Regions from separate parts of the Micromonospora sp. D93 genome, predicted to be linked through region 2. Evidence: riboswitches for the same ligand, from Rfam matches in the RefSeq annotation. Region 2 holds a riboswitch; each other region holds the start of a gene.
What was found. A riboswitch is a leader RNA that binds a small molecule or an ion and turns the genes downstream of it on or off. The one in region 2 is predicted to bind cobalamin.

Region 1 (6,804 bases), on a different contig from region 2:
AGCAGGTCACCGGCCTGGGCCAGCGCCTCGTCGGTGATCCTGGTCGCCGCCAGGCAGGCGGCCTCGCACTCCAGCAGTCGCCGAACGGTGTGGATGTGCCGTGGGTCGCCCTGACCCTGGAAGTCCACCACGAAACCCATCGGGGCCAGCAGTTGTGGCGCGTCGAGGTTGGTGACGTAGGTGCCGTCGCCCTGGCGGATGTTGACGATGCCGAGGATCGACAGGGCCGACATCCCCTCGCGCAGCGAGCCCCGCGAGACGCCGAGCGACTCGGCGAGGTCCTTCTCGATGGGCAGCCGGTCCCCGGGCCTGAACTGCCCTTCGAGGATCATCCGCTTGATGCCGTTGACCACTTCGTCAGTGCGAGACATGACTCCCCTAGCGGCCGGCGGGGGTGGCCTTCCCACCCGCGATCACGTACGCCGCCTCCGGAGATGACACGGTAGTCGGGTCTGTCGCTGCCCAGTAGCCGCCGTCCGGAAAGCGGTAGAGCGCGACCGACTCCTGGCGCATCCGGGTGGAGTAGCCGGGCTGGCTGGGCAGGACGTAACCGCTGCCTGAGCCGGTGTCCTGGATGATGCACGGATCGGTGAAGTGCTCGTGCAGGTGATCGACGAACTCGGTGACACGGTTGGTGAGATCCCCCGAGATCGCGACGTAGTCGAGCACCGACACGTGTTGGACCATCTCGCACAGGCCGACACCACCGGCGTGTGGGCACACCGGTACGTCGAACTTCGCGGCGAGCAGCAGCACGGCGACGATCTCGTTGATGCTGGCCAACCGGCCGGTGTCCAGCTGGCAGAAGTCGATGGCCTCGGCTTGGAACAGCTGCTTGAACATCACCCGGTTGTGGCAGTGCTCGCCGGTGGCGACGCCGATCGGAGCGACGGCACGGCGGACGGCCGCGTGGCCCAGGATGTCGTCGGGGCTGGTCGGCTCCTCGATCCACAGTGGCTTGAACTGGGCGAGGGCCGTGACCCACTCGATGGCCTGACCGACGTCCCACACCTGGTTGGCGTCGATCATCAGGTTGCGGTCCGGTCCGAGGATCTCCCGCGCGATCGCGCATCGGCGGATGTCGTCATCGAGGTTGGCGCCCACCTTGAGCTTGACGTAGCCGTAGCCGGTGTCGACCGCCTCCTGGCACAGTCGGCGCAGCTTGTCGTCGCCGTAGCCGAGCCAGCCCGCCGAGGTGGTGTAGGCGGGGTAGCCGGTCCGGTCGAGTTCGGCGAGGCGGGCGGCCTTAGTGGCCTCCTTGGCCCGCAGGATGGCCAGTGCCTCGTCCCGGGTCAGCGCGTCGGACAGGTAGCGCAGGTCCGCGATGTCGACGAGCTGCTCGGGGGACATGTCGACGAGCAGCCGCCACAGCGGCTTGTCGGCGACCCGGGCGACCAGGTCCCACGACGCGTTCAACACGGCGGCGAGGGACAGGTGGACGACACCCTTCTCCGGGCCGAGCCACCGCAGCTGTGAGTCGGAGGTCAGCAGGCGGTAGACCGCGCCCATGTCCGCTGCCATCGTCGCCACGTCCAGGCCCACGAGGAGCTGTGCCTGGTGGACCGCCGCCGCCGCGACGATGTCGTTTCCTCGACCGATGGTGAAGGTCAGGCCGTGCCCCGCGAGTGGCGCACCCACTCCGTCGACGCCGTCGGTGTGCAGGACGACGTAGGCCGCCGAGTAGTCGCCGTCCTTGTTCATCGCGTCTGACCCGTCAGCGGTCAGGGAGGTGGGGAAGCGGACGTCTTCGACGGTGACGGCGGTGATCTGCGGCATGCGCTCCTCGCCCAGCTAGGCTAAAGATCAGATGATCACTGGGAGTATACGGAGGGCGGCTCCGGCACGTCAACGATATCGATCGCCGCAGGCCCGCATACGTATGATGTTTGCTGCCCCGATAGATCAAACCTATGTCGCTTGTCGACACACGCGCGGAAGCCCGTCCCAGATGCTCGGCGTGCGTGGGTTGGCCACAGTGGTGACGGTGATCACCGAGCCGGTCCCCGACACGCCCGAGACCGACATGTGGGGTGTGACAACGACTGCGTCCCTATATATGGTGTCGAACGCAGCTGGTTCGGCCGCTCATCCGGTGCGGTCGAGGCAACAGGGAACCCGGTGGAAATCCGGGACTGTCCCGCAGCGGTGAGTGGGAACGACAGCCGTCATCAGCACTGGGCCACCAATCGGCCTGGGAAGCGACGGCCAGTAGGAGACCGGCGAGTCCGGTCGTGCCCGCGAGTCCGAAGACCTGCCAGCGCGCCGCGTACCCGCACCCGGGTGGGCGGCGGTCCGAGGCCGCGTGGGACGGCTGACGCCACCTGACCCACGCCGGGCTGGCGTGGCGTCCGTCGGTGTCTGTCTCCTCGCGTCCGGGCCACCAGGTCTCGAACTCCGAGGAGCGAGTGGTGACAGTCACCGAGGTAGTCCCGGTCAGCGGCGACGCGACAGTGCGGCGGACGCCGATGCAGGTCCGCAAGCGCGACGGCGCCACCGAACCCGTGGACGTGAACAAGATCGTCCGGGCGGTCGAGCGGTGGGCCGACGACCTGACCGACGTCGACCCGATGCGGGTTGCCACCCGCACCATCAGCGGTCTCTACGACGGCGCGACCACTGCCGAACTGGACCGGCTGTCCATCCAGACCGCGGCCGAGATGATCGGCGAGGAGCCGCAGTACTCGCGCCTCGCCGCGCGGCTGCTGGCCGGCTACGTCGACAAGGAGGTGCGTCGGCAGGGCATCACCTCGTTCAGCGCGGCGATCCGGGTCGGTCACGCCGAGGGCCTGATCGGTGACGACACCGCCACGTTCGTCGCCGCGCACGCCACGACGCTCGACCACGCCATCGACCTGGACGGCGACCGCCGGTTCGAGTACTTCGGCCTGCGCACGGTGTACGACCGCTACCTGCTGCGCCACCCCACCAGCCGACTGGTGCTGGAGACCCCGCAGTACTGGCTGCTGCGGGTGGCCTGCGGCCTGTCCCGGACGGCGGACGAGGCGGTCGGCTTCTACCGACTGATGTCCAGCCTGGCCTACCTGCCCAGCTCACCGACCCTGTTCAACTCCGGGACCCGGCACACCCAGATGTCCTCCTGCTACCTGGTCGACTCCCCGCTCGACGAGTTGGACTCGATCTACCAGCGGTACGCCCAGGTCGCCAACCTGTCCAAGTTCGCCGGTGGCATCGGCATCGCGTACTCCCGGGTCCGTTCCCGGGGTGCGCTGATCCGAGGCACGAACGGACAGTCCAACGGGATCGTGCCGTGGCTGCGCACGCTGGACGCGAGCGTCGCCGCGGTCAACCAGGGCGGCCGGCGCAAGGGCGCGGCCTGCGTCTACCTGGAGCCGTGGCACCCGGACATCGAGGAGTTCCTGCAACTGCGGGACAACACCGGCGAGGACGCCCGGCGTGCCCACAACCTCAACCTGGCCAACTGGATCCCCGACGAGTTCATGCGCCGGGTCGAGGCCGACGAGCTGTGGTCGCTGTTCGACCCGCACGAGGTGCCCGAGCTGCCCGACCTGTGGGGGGAGCGGTTCGACACCGCGTACCGGGAGGCCGAGGCGCAGGGCCGCTACGTGCGGCAGGTCCCGGCCAGGGAGCTGTACGGGAAGATGATGCGCACCCTCGCCCAGACCGGCAACGGGTGGATGACCTTCAAGGACGCCGCCAACCGACTCTGCAACCAGACCGCCGAGCCGGGCAACGTGGTGCACCTGTCCAACCTGTGCACCGAGATCGTCGAGGTGTCCAGTGACGCCGAGACCGCCGTGTGCAACCTGGGCTCGGTGAACCTCGCCGCCCACCTCGCCGACGGCGGCATCGACTGGGAGCGGCTGCGCGCCACGGTACGGACCGCGGTGACCTTCCTCGACCGGGTCATCGACATCAACTACTACCCGACCGCGCAGGCGGCGGCGAGCAACCCCCGCTGGCGGCCGGTCGGGCTCGGGCTGATGGGCCTGCAGGACGTGTTCTTCGCGCTGCGGCTGCCGTTCGACTCGCCGGCCGCGCGGGAGCTGTCCACCCGGATCAGCGAGGAGCTGTACCTGACCGCACTGGAGACGTCCGCCGACCTGGCGCGCGACTTCGGAGCGCACCCGGCGTACCCGCAGACCCGGGCCGCGCGGGGTCAGCTGCAGCCCGACCTGTGGGGTGTCGAGGGCACGCAGGCCGCGCGGTGGGGCGCGCTGCGGAAGCAGGTCGAGGCGTACGGGCTGCGCAACTCGCTGCTGGTGGCGGTCGCGCCGACCGCGACCATCGCCTCGATCGCCGGGTGCTACGAGTGCATCGAGCCGCAGGTGTCCAACCTGTTCAAGCGCGAAACCCTGTCGGGGGAGTTCCTCCAGGTCAACACCGCTCTGGTACGCGAGCTGAAGGCCCGCGGTCTGTGGACCGAGCGGATCCGTTCGGCGATCAAGCGGGCGGAGGGGTCGGTGCAGGACATCGCCGAGCTGCCGGCCGGCGTACGGGAGTTGTTCCGCACCGCGTGGGAGCTGCCGCAGCGGGCGCTGATCGACCTGGCCGCCGCCCGCGCCCCGTTCATCGACCAGTCCCAGTCGTTGAACCTGTTCCTGGCCGCACCGACCATCGGCAAGCTCTCCTCGATGTACCTCTACGCCTGGAAGGCCGGGCTGAAGACCACCTACTACCTGCGTTCGCGCCCCGCGACGCGGATCCAGCAGGCCACCGTCAGCGCCGTGGCACCCGTCGCCGTCGCCGTCGACGCGGAGGCGCTGGCCTGCTCGCTGGAGAACCCCGAGTCGTGCGAGGCCTGCCAGTGACCCCCGCCGACGCCACCACCGCCGACACCCGCACCACCGACACGAGGACCACGCACATGCTGCTCGACCCCGGGATGGACCTCACCCTCCGCCCGATGCGCTACCCGCACTTCTTCGACCGGTTCCGCGACGCCATCCGCAACACCTGGACCGTCGAGGAGGTCGACCTGCACGCCGACCTCGCCGACCTGGACAAGCTGTCACCGGCCGAACGGCACCTGGTCAGCCGGCTGGTGGCGTTCTTCGCCACCGGCGACACGATCGTCGCGAACAACCTGGTGCTCAACCTCTACCAGCACGTCAACAGCCCCGAGGGCCGCCTCTACCTGTCCCGGCAGCTGTTCGAGGAGGCCGTGCACGTCCAGTTCTATCTCAACCTGCTCGACACGTACGTGCCCGACGAGACCGAGCGCTTCGAGGCCTTCGCGGCCATCGAGAACATCCCCTCGATCCGTCGCAAGGCCGAGTTCTGCTTCCGCTGGATCGACTCGCTCAACGACCTGCGGGAGCTGCGGTCCCGGGAGGATCGGCGGACGTTCCTGCTCAACCTGATCTGCTTCGCCGCCTGCATCGAGGGTTTGTTCTTCTACGGCGCGTTCGCGTACGTGTACTTTCTGCGCTCCCGCGGCCTGCTGCACGGCCTCGCCTCCGGCACCAACTGGGTGTTCCGCGACGAGTCCATGCACATGGCGTTCGCGTTCGACGTCGTCGACACCGTCCGCGCCGAGGAGCCGGACCTCTTCGACGACGACCTCGCCGACCAGGTTCGCCGGATGCTCACCGAGGCGGTCGAGTGTGAGGTGCAGTTCGCCGAGGACCTGTTGGGTCACGGCGTGCCCGGTCTGACGTTGACCGACATGCGGGAGTACCTCCAGCACGTCGCCGACCGCCGCCTCGCCCAGCTCGGCATCGCCCCGCACTACGGGTCGAGCAACCCGTTCGGCTTCATGGAGTTGCAGGACGTGCAGGAGCTGTCCAACTTCTTCGAGCGGCGGGTGTCGGCGTACCAGGTCGGGGTGAGCGGCACCGTCGCCTTCGACGACGACTTCTAGGCGGCAACCGATCCGGGGGCCTGGCGTCGCTTGGTGAGCCACCGCATCACGTGCAGGGGGTGCGACGCCGGGTCCGGGATCGGGTGGAAGACGTGTTCGACAGCGCCATTGGCAATGATCAGCGTCAACCGCTCGTAGAGCGTCATGTCGCCCGCGGCGCGGGTCGGCAGGCGCAGCGCGTCGGCCAGGGTCAGCCTCGGATCGGGGATCAGCGGGTACGGCAGCCGCAGCCGGTGCACGAGCTCACGCTGGTACCCGGTCGACTGCGCGGACAGGCCGTACACCCGTGCCGCGCCGGCCGCGCGGAGTTCCGCGTGATGGTCGCGGAACCAGGCGGCCTGCTTGGTGCTGCCGCGGGCGCCGTGGATCTCCAGCAGCCCGTTGGGCAGGTCGACGCCCGGCCGGCCGGTCAGTGGGTAGACGAAGATGACGCTGCGCCCGGCGCCGAGCGCGCCGAGATCGACCGGACGGCCGTCGGTGCCGTAGAAGGACAGCGACGGCAACCTGACGCCGACCAGCGCGGCGGGGTCGGCGCCTTCGGCGGGACTGCCGGGTACGACCTGGGTCGCGGCCGCGTCGAGGCGCGCGTCCAGCGCCTCCCGCTGGGCCGTCAACTTGCCGATCCGTTGCTGGAGATTGGTGATGGTGCTGCGGTACGTGGCCACCGCCGCCGCGCACACGTCGGTGTCGTCGGAACCACCGGCGATCGACTCGACGAACGGGCGGGTCTCCTCCACCGTGAGGCCGAGCGCCATCAGCTCGCGGATCTGGGCCACCAGCCGCTCCGCGATCGGGTCGTACTCTCGGTAGCCGTTGCTCAACCGTCGGGGCACGACCAGCCCGGCCGACTCGTAGTACCGCAAGGCCCGGACCGTGGTCCCGGTCCGTCGTGCCAACTCACCCACCCGCATCCCGCGACCCTAAACCCGCACCCCGGGGTACGGGTCAACGTGTCCATCGTC
Region 2 (6,804 bases):
GGTACGCGGCCAGGTAGTGGTGGCTGGGCGGCAGGTCCGGGTCGTGGTAGATGGCGATCGGGTTCTCCCCGAAGCCGCGGGGCGGCTGGATCAGCAGCACCACGTTGCCGAAGCGCAGCCCGGCGAGCACGATGTCGCCGCCCTCGGTGTACAGCTCGCCGGGCGGCTCACCCCAGTGCTCCCGCATCCGCTCGCGCAGTTCGGCCGGGACCTGGTCGAACCAGCGCCGGTACGTCGGCCCCGGTATCCGGGCCTCGGCGGCGGCCAACTGCTCCGGGGTGAGCCACTCCACGTCGTGGCCACCGGCGGCGATCAGCGCGTGGATCAGCGCGTCGCCGTCGTCGGGCGGCGGCGCGTCACCCAGGTCGTAGCCGGCCTCGGCCAGCGCGGCGAACAGCCGGACCGCCGAGGCCGGGGTGTCCAGCCCGACGGCGTTACCGACCCGGGAGTGCTTGGTGGGGTACGAGCTGAACACCACGGCGACCCGCTTGTCGGCGTGCGGCACGTACCGCAGCCGGGCGTGGCGCACCGCGATCCCGGCGACCCGGGCGGCCCGCTCGGGGTCGGCGGCGTAGACCGAGAGCCCGTCGGCGTCGATCTGCTTGAACGAGAACGGCACTGTGACGATCCGGCCGTCGAACTCGGGGATGGCCACCTGCATGGCGGCGTCCAACGGGGACAGTCCGGCGTCGCTGTCGGCCCACTGCGCGTGGGTGCTGGTGAGGCAGAGCGCCTGGATGACCGGCACGTCCAGGGCGGCCAGGGCACCCACGTCCCAGGCGTCCTCGTCGCCGCCGCCGGAGGCGTCCGCGGCGACCGCGCCGCCGGCCGCGAGCACCGTGACCAGCAGAGTGTCACAGCGGGCGAAGAGCCCGAGTGGGCCGGCGCCGGCGGTCAGCCCGCGCAGTGAGCCGCAGAAGATCGGCAGCGGGTTGCCGCCGGCCTTGTGGACGGCGTCCGCGAGCACGTCGACGAAGTTGGTGTTGCCGGCGAGGGCGTGCGCCCGGTAGAAGACGATTCCCACTGTGGGCCGGTCCGGGTCGGCGGGGTGGTCGCCGTGCACGCCGTACGCCGGGGTGGCTGTGGGCGGGGCGAACCCCTCACCGGTGAGCAGCACCGTGTCGGACAGGAACCGGGCCAGCTGCCCCAGGTTGTCCGGCCCGCCCTCGACCAGGTACGCCAGCGCCTGGGTGACGACCCCGGACGGCACCGTGGAAATGGCCATCAGCTCCGCGTCGGGGAGCGCCTCGCCGCCGAGCACGACCGTCGGCACGCCGGTGGCGAGCACCACGGCGAGGCCGTCCGGCCACGCCTGCCGACCGCCGAGCAGGCGTACGACGACGAGGGCGATCCCGTCGAGCAGGGCGGGCACCTCCTCGACGGTGACCCGCGCGGGGTTGGCCAACCGGTAGTCGGCGCCGCTGGCACGGGCGGCCAGCAGGTCGGTGTCGGCGGTGGACAGCAGCAGGATGCGCACGGCAGGCTCCGGAAAGTGACGCCCTGGGCCGCCACGAGGGCGACCGGGGACGATGCGGGTGGGTACGGCGTCAGCCGGTACGACGGCCCGGGCGAACGGCGCACCGACGCATGCGTCGGGGCCGGTCAGCGCCGGGCGATCAGCTCAGCGGTGCCGGTGGCCGGTGTCCTTGGAACGCACTGCCTGGAGCGCGATACGACGATGATCGTCGATGAATGAGACGCCGTGCGTCATCGGGTCCTCCTCGGGTGTCCACGCCCTGGGGTACGTCCCGACGGCCGAAGTATCCTGGCTTCCGGATCGACGCTCTCCCCCGGCCTTCCAACCGCAGACACACGGCCGTGACTCACGAGGGGGGATCGCTCCCCGGTGACAGTGGCGGGACCGCGTCGGAATTGCACCGACTTCCTTCACTGCCGTCAGGCCGCGAATGCTGCCACACCGCCGCGTCACCGGTCAACGCGGACCCCGGCGTCGCCCGGTCACGCCCACCACATCGACCTGCGGAAATATCGGTGCGCGGGGGGTCGAGTGTTGCCGTGGCAGGGTGGGGTGGTGCGGTGGCAGGGGGCGAGGTGTCCACGCGGGCCCTTTGGAGCTGATGTCGTCAACGATTCAGCCGCCTTGACTCCCGGCTGGGACGTACGGCGATGTCGCCAACGATTCAGCTCCAAAGGAGCCGAACGACACACGCCCGGAGCGAAGCGACGCCCGCCCAGGGCCGAGCGACGCCAGGGTCAGCGGGCGTGACGTTCCGGGTGGGCCCGGCTCCAGGTCCGCATCCGTTCCGGGTAGCCGGTGCGCGCCGCCTCGTAGAGCGGCACCGCGTGTTTGCGGGCGATGGTCCCGGCCGCGCGGGGCGTTCCGGTACGGCGACGGATCCACTCGCCGTCGTGGGCGATCGCCACCACCGTCGTGTCCGTCGCGGTCGTCTCCGGTTCCAGGTAGAACTCCACCCCGCGCCGGGTGGCCACGAACGCCTCCAGCGCCGCGAGGTCGTCGCGGGTCGCCTCCCGGTCCAGCTTCGTCGGAGTCGGCTCGGCACCCCGTGACCGGCGATTGAACCAGCTCATGCCCCGCCCCTCTCCTCGACACCTCTCCAGTGCAGCACCGATTCCTGGCAATACGCTGCACGCCGGATGGGAGACAGCTGACCTGCGTCGGGAAGGCCCTGTGGAACCCGCGGCGGGTGGGCGGTGTCATGAGTGTGATCCGAACGGAGGCTCCCCTGGACGACGAGGCGCTCGTCACCCGCGCTCGGGCAGGTGACCTGGAGGCGTACAACCTCCTGGTCGCCCGGCACACCGCGTCCGCGTACCGGACCGCGGTGCTGCTCGGCGCCGGCTCGGACTCCGAGGACGTCATCCAGGAGGCGTTTGTGAAGGCGTACCGGAAGTTGTCCCGTTTTCGCGGCGACTCGTCATTCCGGTCGTGGCTGCTCACGATCGTCGCCAACGAGACCCGCAACCTGCACCGCTCCCGTGGCCGGCGCGACGGGCTCGTCCTGCGGGCGGCGGCAGCGGACCCGACGTCCGAGGTCGCCGAGGACGACGCGGTCGGCGCGGTCCTCGCCGGGGAGCGCCGGGCGTCGCTGGTGCAGGCCCTGCGACAACTGCCGGTACGCGACCGCGAGGTGATCGTCTGCCGGTTCTTCCTCGATCTCACCGAGGAGGAGACGGTGGCGGCTCTGGGTTGGCCCCGGGGAACTGTGAAGTCGCGCACGTCCCGGGCGCTGGCGAAGCTTCGCGGCCTGCTCGACAGTGCGGAGGTCCGGCATGGGTGACCTCGAACGGGAACTGCGTGACCTCTCCACCTGGCTCGACACACCCGATCCTCCTGACGTGACGGCCCAAGTCCGCGCACGGCTCGACAGGCCCACGCGCCGGTGGCGTGCGCTCGTCGCGGCGGCGCTCGTCGCCCTGATCGTGGCGGTGGTGTTGCCGCCGAGCCGGGCCGCCATCGCCGACGCCGTCACGGGGCTGCTGCGCTTCGCCGGTGTCAGCATCGCCACCGCGCCCGCCCCGACGCTGCCCAGCGGTGGTGCCTCGCCGTTGCCGGGGCAGCGCGCCGCCGGCCTGGAGGAGGCACAGCGAGCGGTACGGTTCCCGATCCGCCTGCCGGCGAAGCTGGGTCCGCCCGAGCGGGTGCTGGTCGCCGACCCGGATGCCACGGGGCGGTACCGGGTGGCGACGCTGCTCTACGACGGGGGCGGGCTGCGCGTCGACGCCTTCGATGGTCGCCTCAACCTGTCCTTTCACAAGGAGGTCATCCCGCCGGGAGCGGAGTGGGTCCAGGTCAACGGCGACTTCGCGGTGTGGGTCGACGGCCCACACGCGCTGTCGTACGTGGACCGTGCGGGGAACGTCCGCGAGGAGAGCGCCCGACTGGCCGCCTCGACCCTGATCTGGCAGGACAACGACGTGAGCTACCGGCTCGAGGGCGACCTCACCAAGACCGAGGCGATCGAGATCGCACGCTCACTGCACTAGGAACCTGGCGCGTCCGGGCGGTGTCGGAAAGAGGCGACGGGTCGTCGACGCGTACCGGAAGGAGCGAGATGGTTTCCTGGGGCAGGTTGATGCTGGCATCCTCGGTGGTCCTGCTTGCGGGGTGCACCGCCACGACCAGTGGAGCGACGCCGACGGCGGGTGCGGCCACCACGGCGGGCACCGCGACCGCCTGCGCGGCACGGGTCGAGACGGGGTCCCTGCCGGACTGGGCGGACGCCGGATTCAGCGGGGACGCCCGGGTTCCCCACGTCTTCGGCGCGAAGGGTGACATCGTGGCGGTGTTGTTCGCCCATCCGCTGCGCCAGGTCCGCGAGGACGGGTCCAACAACAAGATCCTCTGGGTGGCTCGCGCCGCCACGACCTCGCCCGACCCGACGGCACCGGCAACCCTGGTGATCACCGCGAAACTGGACGGCACCGACACCCGGGTGACCCGGGAGGTCGCCGGCGGGCCAGGGCCGTCGATCATCGACCTGCCGCAGGCCGGGTGTTGGCGCCTCGACCTGCGCTGGTCCGGGCACACCGACACGATGGACCTGGTCTACGCCCCCTGACAGCACCTCGGGCCGCCTAGGCTGCCGATCATGCCCATGGACGGGCGGGCGGCGGCGGCCCGCAACAACGCCGAATGGTGCGACATCGTCTGCGGCAGCCACGGGCTGGCCGGCCGTACCGACGCCGACGCCTGGTCGGTCCCCCACCGTTCGCCACAGTGGTACCCGGACGCGGTCACCCTGCGGCCGCGCGTCGACGCCGAGGCCCTGCTGGCCCGGATCGACGCGGGGCCCGGCGCGTCGGTGAAGGACAGCTTCGCCGACCTCGACCTGTCCGGGTACGGGTTCCGGGTGCTCTTCGACGCGCAGTGGATCCACCGGCCACCGTTGGCACCACCTGTCGACCCACCGCTGACCCCGGTCACCACTCCCGACGACCTGGCGTCCTGGGCGGCGGCACACGGCGGCGGGGAGTTGTTCCGCCCCGCGCTCCTGGCCGACCCCCGGGTACGGGTGCTCGCCCGCCACGACGACCGGGGTGTGATCACCGGTGGAGCGGTGCTCAGCGGCGACGGTCCGTACGGCGTCTCCAACCTGTTCACCCGCACCGACGGCTCCCGGGACATCTGGCGCGCGGTGTGCGCCACCCTGCCCCACGCGCCGCTGGTCGGCTACGAAACCACAGCGGACCTGACGCCGGCGCTCTCCGCTGGCTTCACCACCACCGGCCCTCTCCGCATCTGGCTGCACTAGCACTCCGGCCACTGCTCCGCGCGCGGACAGCTATGCTGGACGGCATCGGCACCGATCCGGCCATCACCGGGGAGCCTCCGGAAGAACGGGCAGCTCAACTGCCCCAGTAGAACCGGACGTAGCGGCACGTCACGTCGCAGAATTGAGCGGCGCCCGCACCATCGAGGCGCAAGCGGGGTGGTACCGCGGAGTCCTGGCCATACGCCCGGCGCTTCGTCCCCGCGTGGGCAGTGAGCTGATGCCCGCGCAGCGGATGTGAAGTGTAGGGAGAACGTCGGTGCCGGACGGTCCATCGAAGTCGCCATTCGTGCCACTGCCCACCAAGATCGACTTTGGTGCGCTGGACCGCACGGTCATCGAGTGGTGGCAGGCCAACAACGTGTTCGACCGGAGTCTGGAGCAGACCGCCGACGGCCCGTCGTGGGTGTTCTACGAGGGACCGCCGACCGCCAACGGCACGCCGGGCACCCACCACATCGAGGCGAGGGTCTTCAAGGACCTCTTCCCCCGGTACCGGACGATGCGCGGCTTCTCGGTGCCCCGCCGTGCCGGCTGGGACTGTCACGGCCTGCCGGTCGAACTCGCGGTCGAGAAGGAGCTGGGGCTCGGCGGCAAGCCCGACATCGAGAGAATGGGCATCGCGGAGTTCAACGCCCTGTGCCGCACCTCGGTGCTGCGGCACGTCGACGAGTTCGTCCAGCTCAGCGAACGTATGGGGTATTGGATCGACCTGGAGCATCCGTACGAGACGATGTCCCCGGAGTACGTGGACAGCGTCTGGTGGTCACTGAAGCAGATCCACGACGGCGGGCGCCTGGTGGAGGATTTCCGGGTCGCGCCGTACTGCACCCGCGACGGCACGACCCTGTCCGACCACGAGGTGGCGCAGGGGTACGAGACGGTCGTCGACCCCTCCGTGTACGTGCGGTTTCCGGTGCACGGGGAGGTAGCCGGACACAGCGGTGTCGACCTGCTGATCTGGACCACCACCCCGTGGACCCTGGTGTCCAACACCGCCGTCGCCGTACACCCCAGCATGACGTACACGGTCGCCCGCACCGAACGGGGCACGTTCGTCGTCGCCGAACCGCTGACTCGGCGGGTGCTCGGCGACGAGGCGGAGATCCTGGCGACCGTACCGGGGCCGGCCCTGGAGGGCTTGCGGTACGAGCGGCCGTTCGACCTGGTGGACATCCCGGACGCGCACCGGGTGGTCCTCGCGGAGTACGTCACGACCGAGGACGGCACCGGCCTGGTGCACCAGGCGCCGGCCTTCGGCGCGGACGACCTCGCCGTCTGCCGCGCGTACGGGTTGCCGCTGGTGAACCCGGTCGCCCCGAACGGGCGGTTCAACGACGGCATCGACCTGGTCGGCGGCGTGTTCTTCAAGGACGCCGACGCGTTGCTCATCGACCGTCTCAGGGAGTCTGGTCGGTTGTTCCGGCATGAGCCGTTCGAGCACCCCTACCCGCACTGCTGGCGGTGCCACACCCCGCTGATGTACTACGCGCAGCCGTCCTGGTACATCAGGACCACCGAGGTCCGCGACGAGCTGACCCGGGAGAACGAG
Region 3 (6,804 bases), on a different contig from region 2:
ATACAGGTATTGGACGGTCACGGCCGGGGGGATCCAGGATTGATCACACAAGCAGGACCAATGACGCGAGAGCGGGACCCATGAGCGACAAGACCGCGAAGATCGACGCCATCAACAAATTCTTTGCCGCCTACGCGACCTACGACATTCCGGCCATGCGGGCCGTGCTGACCGATGATGTCGAGTGGACCATCCCCGGCCACCACGCGCTGTCCGGCACCAAGCGGGGCGTGGAGGAAGTCGCGGCCTTCTTCACCGAGTTGGGCAAGGCCGGATTCCAGGCCGAACCGTTGTTCCTGGAAGCCAACCAGGAGTACGTGGTCGACATCCATCGCGGCTGGACCACCGAGGGTGTCGGCAAGGTCGACACCCTGTGGGCGCTGGTGTGGCACTTCACCGCCGAAGGCAGGATCGACCGGGTGGTCAACCTCTCCGCCGACCAGCACCAGATGGACAGCTACGTGTGGAACAACTATGCGCTCGCCCCACTTCCCAACCGGCTGGCCCGGGCCGGTCAGCCATAGTGGCAATGCCGGCACCGCAGCGTGACTCTGCTCAGTCGACTCGAGATGTCGAGCGGATCGCCCGTCGGCACCCCCGACGCCGATGCACTCACCTTGCTGGCACGAGCCTCGAACGACTCGTCCGCACCAGTAACCCGGACCCAGAGGCCGACCACGATGAGGATCATCGTCGTCGGCGGCGCCGGCACCATCGGACGACGATTGGTGCCCGCACTGCGATCCCACGGTCACGACGTCGTCGTGGCTGGACGCACCTCGGGCAACGTGCACGTCGACCTCACCGCGCACGCCACTATCGAGGCCATGTACCGCGAGGTCGGGGCAGTCGACAACGTCGTCAGCATCGCAGCGCACGGTGCCCTCGACGAGTTCACGACACTGACATCAGACGCGCTGCTCGAGAACATGCGAGCCAAGTTCTTCGGGCAAGTCGATCTGGTTCTCACCGGCCAGAACTACTGCACTGACCGAGCCTCCTTTACTCTGACTTCCGGTATCTTCGCTGACCAAGCATGGCCGCACGTCACTGGCGGCGGCGTCATCAGCGGGGCCTTGCACAGCTTTGCCCTATCGGCCGCGATCGAGCTACCGCGGGGTATGCGGATCAATGTCGTCAGCCCCACGATGATAGGCGACTCCGCTGACGCCTACGCCGAGCACTTCTCCGGCATGCGTCCGGTGCCGATGGATCAACTCGTCAACCACTACCTGCAATGCGTCGAAGGCGACGAAACGGGCCGCATCATCCGAGCCTACGGATGACCGCGCCACTCACCTCTGCCGAGCCTATCGGCACAGCGGTGACCAAGACCGCCGACGGCAATGCCCCAGCACTCCGGCGAGGCCATCGCGAATCTCCCGCCCGGTTGGTCAAAATCCTCGAACAGCCGCTCGGCGAACAGGTCCGAGGCGGGTGCCCTCGGTCACCCCGGCCGTTCGACAGCCAGCACCAGCCAGTCGGAGGGCCGGAGGGTTGAGCTCTTCGGCGTGAACGAACGGCTCCGCTCAACCGGCGACGTCCACGATGACCTTACCCTCGGCGGTGCCGTCGGCGACCAGCCGGTGGGCGTCCATGACCGTGTCGAGCGTGAACGCGCGTGGATCCAGTCGCGGGCGCAGCGCACCGGCATCGGCCAGCGTCGCGATCTCGCGCAGGATGTCGCCGTGGTGTTCGCGGCCCCGTCCGGTGAGCATCGGCAACAGGGTGAACACCCCGGAGTAGGTCGCGCCTCGGAACGACAGCGGGGCGAGCGAGTGCGACCCCCAACCCAGTGCGCTGACGACGTGCCCGTGATAGGTGCGTACCGCCGCGAACGACGCGTCGAGCGTCGCGCCACCGACGTTGTCCACGACGATGTCGAACCCCTCGCCGCCGGTGTACCTCTCGACGTACTCCTCGATTTTGCTCGCTGTGTAGTCGATCGGCACGGCGCCCAGGCTCTCGATCACCCGCATGCTCGCCGGCCCGCCCGTGGCGTACGCCTCGGCGCCGCGCGCCTGGGCAAGCTGCACACCCACGTAGCCAACCCCGCCGGCACCGCCGTGCACCAGCACCTTCTGCCCGGCGTGGACTCCGGCACGGTCGACCAGCCCCTCCCAGGAGGTGACCGCCGCCAGTGGCAACGCGGCGGCCTCCCGCATCGAGAGGCTCTTCGGCTTGTGGGCCAGCAACCGGGCGTCCACGGCGGCGTACTCGGCCAGCGAACCCTGGAGGTCGCCGACGCCCCCGCAGAGCCCGTACACCTCGTCTCCCGGCTCGAAGCTCGTCACCTCCGTGCCGACCGCCGCGATGACGCCGGCAAGGTCCAGGCCGAGCACCGCGGGAAGCGCGACACGCGCGTGCGCGGCCTTCCCTGCCTGGATCTTCGTGTCGAGCGGGTTGACGCCGCTGGCGACGATCCGCACCAGCACCTGCCCGCGCTTCGGGGTGGGGTGATCGATCTCCTCGACCGTCAGCGGAGCGTCGAACTCCCGCAGCACCGCAGCGCGCATAACCATCCACACTCTCCGTGATCGAGGTTTCACGTGGACGCTATCCGACCGGATAGGCGGCGGGGCGGGTTCCTCGGACCGCGCCAGCGCCGCAGCGGGCGGACCGCGCAGGGGTCAGCCGTCGTCGGCGCCGTCGAGCAGCGCGCGCCGCAGCGCCAGCCGGTGCTCCCGGCGGATCTCCGCCTCCCGGTACCGGCGTCGGTCCCCGTCGGTCTCCGGTAACAGCGGCGGCACGATACGAGGCTGGCCGTCGTCGTCGATGGCGACCATGACCAGGTGGGCGGTGGCCACGTCGGTGGGCGGCACCGCCCGGTCCCACCGGTCGGCTGTCACCTTGACCGCCACCTCCATCGAGCTGCGGCCGGCCCAGGTGATCCGGGCGTCGACGTGAACGACGTCGCCGACCCGCACCGCGCGGAGAAACGCCGTCTCGTCGATGGCGGCGGTCACCGCCGGCCCGTCGGAGTGCCGGGCGGCGACCACACCGGCGACGGAGTCGATGAGGTTGAGGATCCGGCCGCCGTGCACCGTACCCATCAGGTTGGTGTGGTGCTGGTCCATGATCTGCGAAAGGGTCAGGTGCGACGCCGACGGCGCTCGGCCGGCGATCGTGGTGGTGTCGTGCACAGCGGTAGTCCGTCCCTCGGGAAACCACACCGCCGGGTCGCGGACACACGCTGACGAGGACTGGCCGCGCACCACACTCACGGCCCGTCACCCGCTCAGCCCACCCGCGAGGCCGACGGCAGCGCACACGGTTGTGTACGCGGCGCCGGCAGGTCTTCGGACTCGCGGGCCTGACCGGTCGAGCCGGTCCCCTACTGGCCGTCGCTTCCCAGGCCACTGGCCCAGTGCTGATGACGGCGGTCGTTCCCACTCACCGCTGCGGGGCAGCCCCGGATTTCCACCGGGTTCCCTCTTACGACGCCCAGCCGGTCACGACGGGGCGAACCAGCGCCGTCGGCAGCATAGCTGGCCAGGGGATCTGTCCACCCGGGGCGTCCTGCCGCGGCGGCGGATGGCCTCATCGTCAACTTTTGTCGTCTGAGGAAGAAGATCGCCACCTATTGAAAAAAGTCTCGCGAGGGTGAGGATATCCAGATGCGTCGTCTCCCCCAGACTTGCGGGCGGGTGGTCTCGGGCCTCCTCGCGTTCCTCCTCGCCTCGGCGGTCGCCCTCCTCGCGTCCGCCCAACCCGCCGCAGCGCACGGGACGCTCGCCATGTCCACACCGGCGAGCGGCGCCACCGTGCGCGAGCCGTTGACGTCGGTGCAGCTGTTCTTCACCGAGAAGGCCGCCGCCAACGCGTTCTTCACGATCACCGCCCCGGGCGGCATCCGTGTCGACAACGGCTGGTCGCAGGGGGAGCCGAAGCCGCTGGAGAAGCCGGTACGGGAGTACTTCCTGGTCAACGGGCAGTTCGAGCCACGGGAGTACACGACGGGGTTCCCCGCGGTGGTGTCCGTCTCCCACCTGCCCGCCAAGGGCCAGTATTCGGTGAGCTACCTGTCGGTCGCCTCGGACGGCGACACCGTGCGGGGCACCCTGACCTTCCGCTACGACGGGCGGGTGACGGCGGCGCCGAAGGGGTGGAGCCCGCCGTCGACCCAACCGGACCCGGCGCTGGTGGCCGCCAGCGAGCAGCACAACACGTCCGGGCAGGCCTCTGCGGTGCCGACCACAGCTGACGATCCGTCGAGCCCGCCGGCTGCGGCGGCCCCGTCGACCGGGTCGACCGAGGAGAGCGGTCCCGGGGCGCTGGCCTGGGCCGGCTGGGCGGCGGCGGTCGCGGCGGTCGGGGCGGTGGCCGGGTTCGTCGTCTGGCGTCGCCGATCCGCCGGCACACCCACCGGCCGGGGCCGTACCTCGGCGGCGACCTCCGGCCGACGCGGCGGTGGCGCCCGTGTCACGAACAGGACCGGCACTGGCAAGTCCGTCGGCGGCAAGGCTGCCGGGGACAAGGCCGTCGGCGGCAAGGCCGGCGCTGGCAAGATCGTCGGGGGCAAGGTCGGCGTCGTCGCGCGTTCCGCGAGCGACAAGCAGCGGCCCGCGACCGTGCCGGCGGAGCGCAAGGGCAACACGGTCGTCACGGCCCGCACGGGCGTTGCTGTCGATCCGACGCCTACCGATCAGGTGACCAAAGCCCTCGCCAGCACGGACGGCGAGCCGACTGTCGAACCCGGACCACGGCCCGACACGGACCTCGCCGCCGCGACGCCTGGGTCCCGGCTGAGCAACACCCACCTGGCGCTGTTCGTCGGTGGCCTGGTGGTGGCTCTGTTGGCCGGGTTCGGGTTGGCCCGCATCGGCACCGCCGACGAGAGTCCGACGACCGGCAACGCACGACCGGCAGCCGGTGGACAGCCCGACTCGGGCCAGGCGGGCTCCGCGAGCGACGGGCACCAACACCCGGCCGGTACGGGGCCGCACACACATCGGGGTGACGACGCGACGGGCGCGACGCTGGCGACCGGGACGACTGTCAGCGCCGGTGGGTACACCCTGCAACCGCTGGAGCGGTCCCAACCCCCTGGTGTACGCGCCGACTACCGGTTCCGCGTCGTCGGGACCGACCGGCAGCCGGCAACGACCTTCGCGGTCGTCCACGACAAGCCGTTGCACATGATCGTGGTCGGCCGCGACCTGTCCGGCTACCAGCACCTGCACCCGACGATGGCACCCGACGGCACCTGGAGCGTCCCCCTGACGCTGGCCCGCCCCGGCGGCTACCGCGTCTACGCCGACTTCTCCGTCACCACCGCCAACGGCACGCAGATCCCCCTCGTGTTGGGCGTCGACCACACCGTGCCCGGCGCGCACAACCCGACCGCGCTGCCGCCCGCGGCGGCACAGGCCACGGCTGGTCCGTACGCGGTGTCGATGACCGGCACCCCGACGGTGGGGGTGACGGCTCCGATGCACTTCCAGGTCAGCGCCGACCCGACCGTACCGGCGCAGTTGGAGCGGTACCTGGGCGCGTACGGGCACCTGGTCGTCGTCCGTGAGGGCGACCTCGGCTACGTGCACGTCCACCCCGAGCCGGAGCTGGTCGACGGGACTGTCAAGTTCTGGCTGACCACACCGAGTTCGGGCCGGTACCGGGCCTTCTTCGACTTCCAGATCGCCGGCAAAGTGCACACCGCCGAGTTCACGATCAACGTGCCCTGAGTCCGGAACTTTCTCCCTGCTGCGGCCGACCAACCTCCCAGCAGCAACCATCGGAGGAAGAACACATGCGCACCACCAGCCCATTCGCTCCCGGCCGCCGTTCGGCCGCCGTCCTCGCCGCCGCGATCCTGACGGTGGGCGCCGCCGGTTGCGACTCGTCCGACTCTCCGTCGAAAGCGCAGGCGGGCCCGTCCGCGTCGACCTCGGCCAACCCGGACGCTGGTGTGCTCGGCATTCGTGACCCGTGGGTGAAGGCGGCCGACAAGGGCATGACGGCCGCCTTCGGGACCCTGGTCAACGACGGCGACGCCGATGTCACGGTGACAGGTGCCACGACCTCCCTGTCGCCGATGGAGCTGCACGAGATGGCCATGAAGGACGGCAAGATGGTCATGCGGGCGAAGCAGGGCGGCATCGTGATCAAGGCCAAGAGCTCGCACGCGTTGGAGCCCGGCGGCGACCACCTCATGCTGATGAACCTCACCAAGCCCGTTCAGGCCGGCGACGAGGTGACCTTCACCCTGACCTTCGCCGACGGCAAGACCCAGCAGTTCCGCGCGGTGGCCAAGCCGTTCACCGGCGCGCAGGAGAGCTACGCCCCCGGGCACGGCGAGCCGATGACCGGCATGAGCGCCACGCCGGAGATGAGCATGAGCCCGAAGTCGTGACCGACACGCCAACTGCCCGGCCGGTGAGCAGGCGCGGTCTGCTCACCGGCGGGGCTCTCGCCGTCGGCGGTGCCGTGGCCGGCGGTGCCGCGATCGCCACGACGCGTGCCGACGGGTCCGGGCGACCCGCCGCGGTCGGCACCGACGTGACGCCGGTGGCGAGGGTCGGCGGCCTGGTCGAGCCGTTCCACGGCGCCCGGCAGGCCGGGGTGGCCACCGAACCGCAGGCGCACGCGTCGTTCGTGGCGCTCACCCTGCGGGCCGGCACCGACCGGGCCGCGCTGGGTCGGATGTTGCGGTTGCTCACCGACGACGCCTCCCGGCTCACCCAGGGTCGACCCGCTCTGGCCGACACCGAGGCCGAACTCGGGCTGCTGCCGGCACGGTTGACAGTCACCTTCGGCTTCGGGCCCGGCCTGTACCGGGCCGCCGGCGTCGACGACCGCCGGCCG

Region 1: another riboswitch for cobalamin. It lies ahead of KBX71_RS12610 (ribonucleoside-diphosphate reductase subunit alpha); the one in region 2 lies ahead of cobN (cobaltochelatase subunit CobN).
Region 3: another riboswitch for cobalamin. It lies ahead of KBX71_RS03270 (acyl-CoA thioesterase); the one in region 2 lies ahead of cobN (cobaltochelatase subunit CobN).

The regions. Positions count from the first base shown of each region.
Region 1 covers NZ_JAGPXW010000008.1:152,302-159,105, forward strand. Annotated here, with positions in the region: gene KBX71_RS12600 (FadR/GntR family transcriptional regulator) at 1-371, opposite strand, end outside; gene KBX71_RS12605 (enolase C-terminal domain-like protein) at 379-1,776, opposite strand; cobalamin riboswitch at 2,057-2,274, shown strand; gene KBX71_RS12610 (ribonucleoside-diphosphate reductase subunit alpha) at 2,466-4,790, shown strand; gene KBX71_RS12615 (ribonucleotide-diphosphate reductase subunit beta) at 4,847-5,842, shown strand; gene KBX71_RS12620 (MerR family transcriptional regulator) at 5,839-6,753, opposite strand.
Region 2 covers NZ_JAGPXW010000021.1:42,872-49,675, reverse strand. Annotated here, with positions in the region: gene cobN (cobaltochelatase subunit CobN) at 1-1,477, opposite strand, end outside; cobalamin riboswitch at 1,759-1,888, opposite strand; gene KBX71_RS22175 (hypothetical protein) at 2,215-2,550, opposite strand; gene KBX71_RS22170 (RNA polymerase sigma factor) at 2,679-3,260, shown strand; gene KBX71_RS22165 (hypothetical protein) at 3,253-3,966, shown strand; gene KBX71_RS22160 (hypothetical protein) at 4,056-4,541, shown strand; gene KBX71_RS22155 (hypothetical protein) at 4,572-5,234, shown strand; gene ileS (isoleucine--tRNA ligase) at 5,512-6,804, shown strand, end outside.
Region 3 covers NZ_JAGPXW010000002.1:241,663-248,466, forward strand. Annotated here, with positions in the region: gene KBX71_RS03255 (nuclear transport factor 2 family protein) at 81-524, shown strand; gene KBX71_RS03260 (short chain dehydrogenase) at 681-1,286, shown strand; gene KBX71_RS03265 (zinc-dependent alcohol dehydrogenase family protein) at 1,530-2,522, opposite strand; gene KBX71_RS03270 (acyl-CoA thioesterase) at 2,631-3,077, opposite strand; cobalamin riboswitch at 3,273-3,487, opposite strand; gene KBX71_RS03275 (copper resistance protein CopC) at 3,618-5,684, shown strand; gene KBX71_RS03280 (copper chaperone PCu(A)C) at 5,750-6,352, shown strand; gene KBX71_RS03285 (Dyp-type peroxidase) at 6,376-6,804, shown strand, end outside.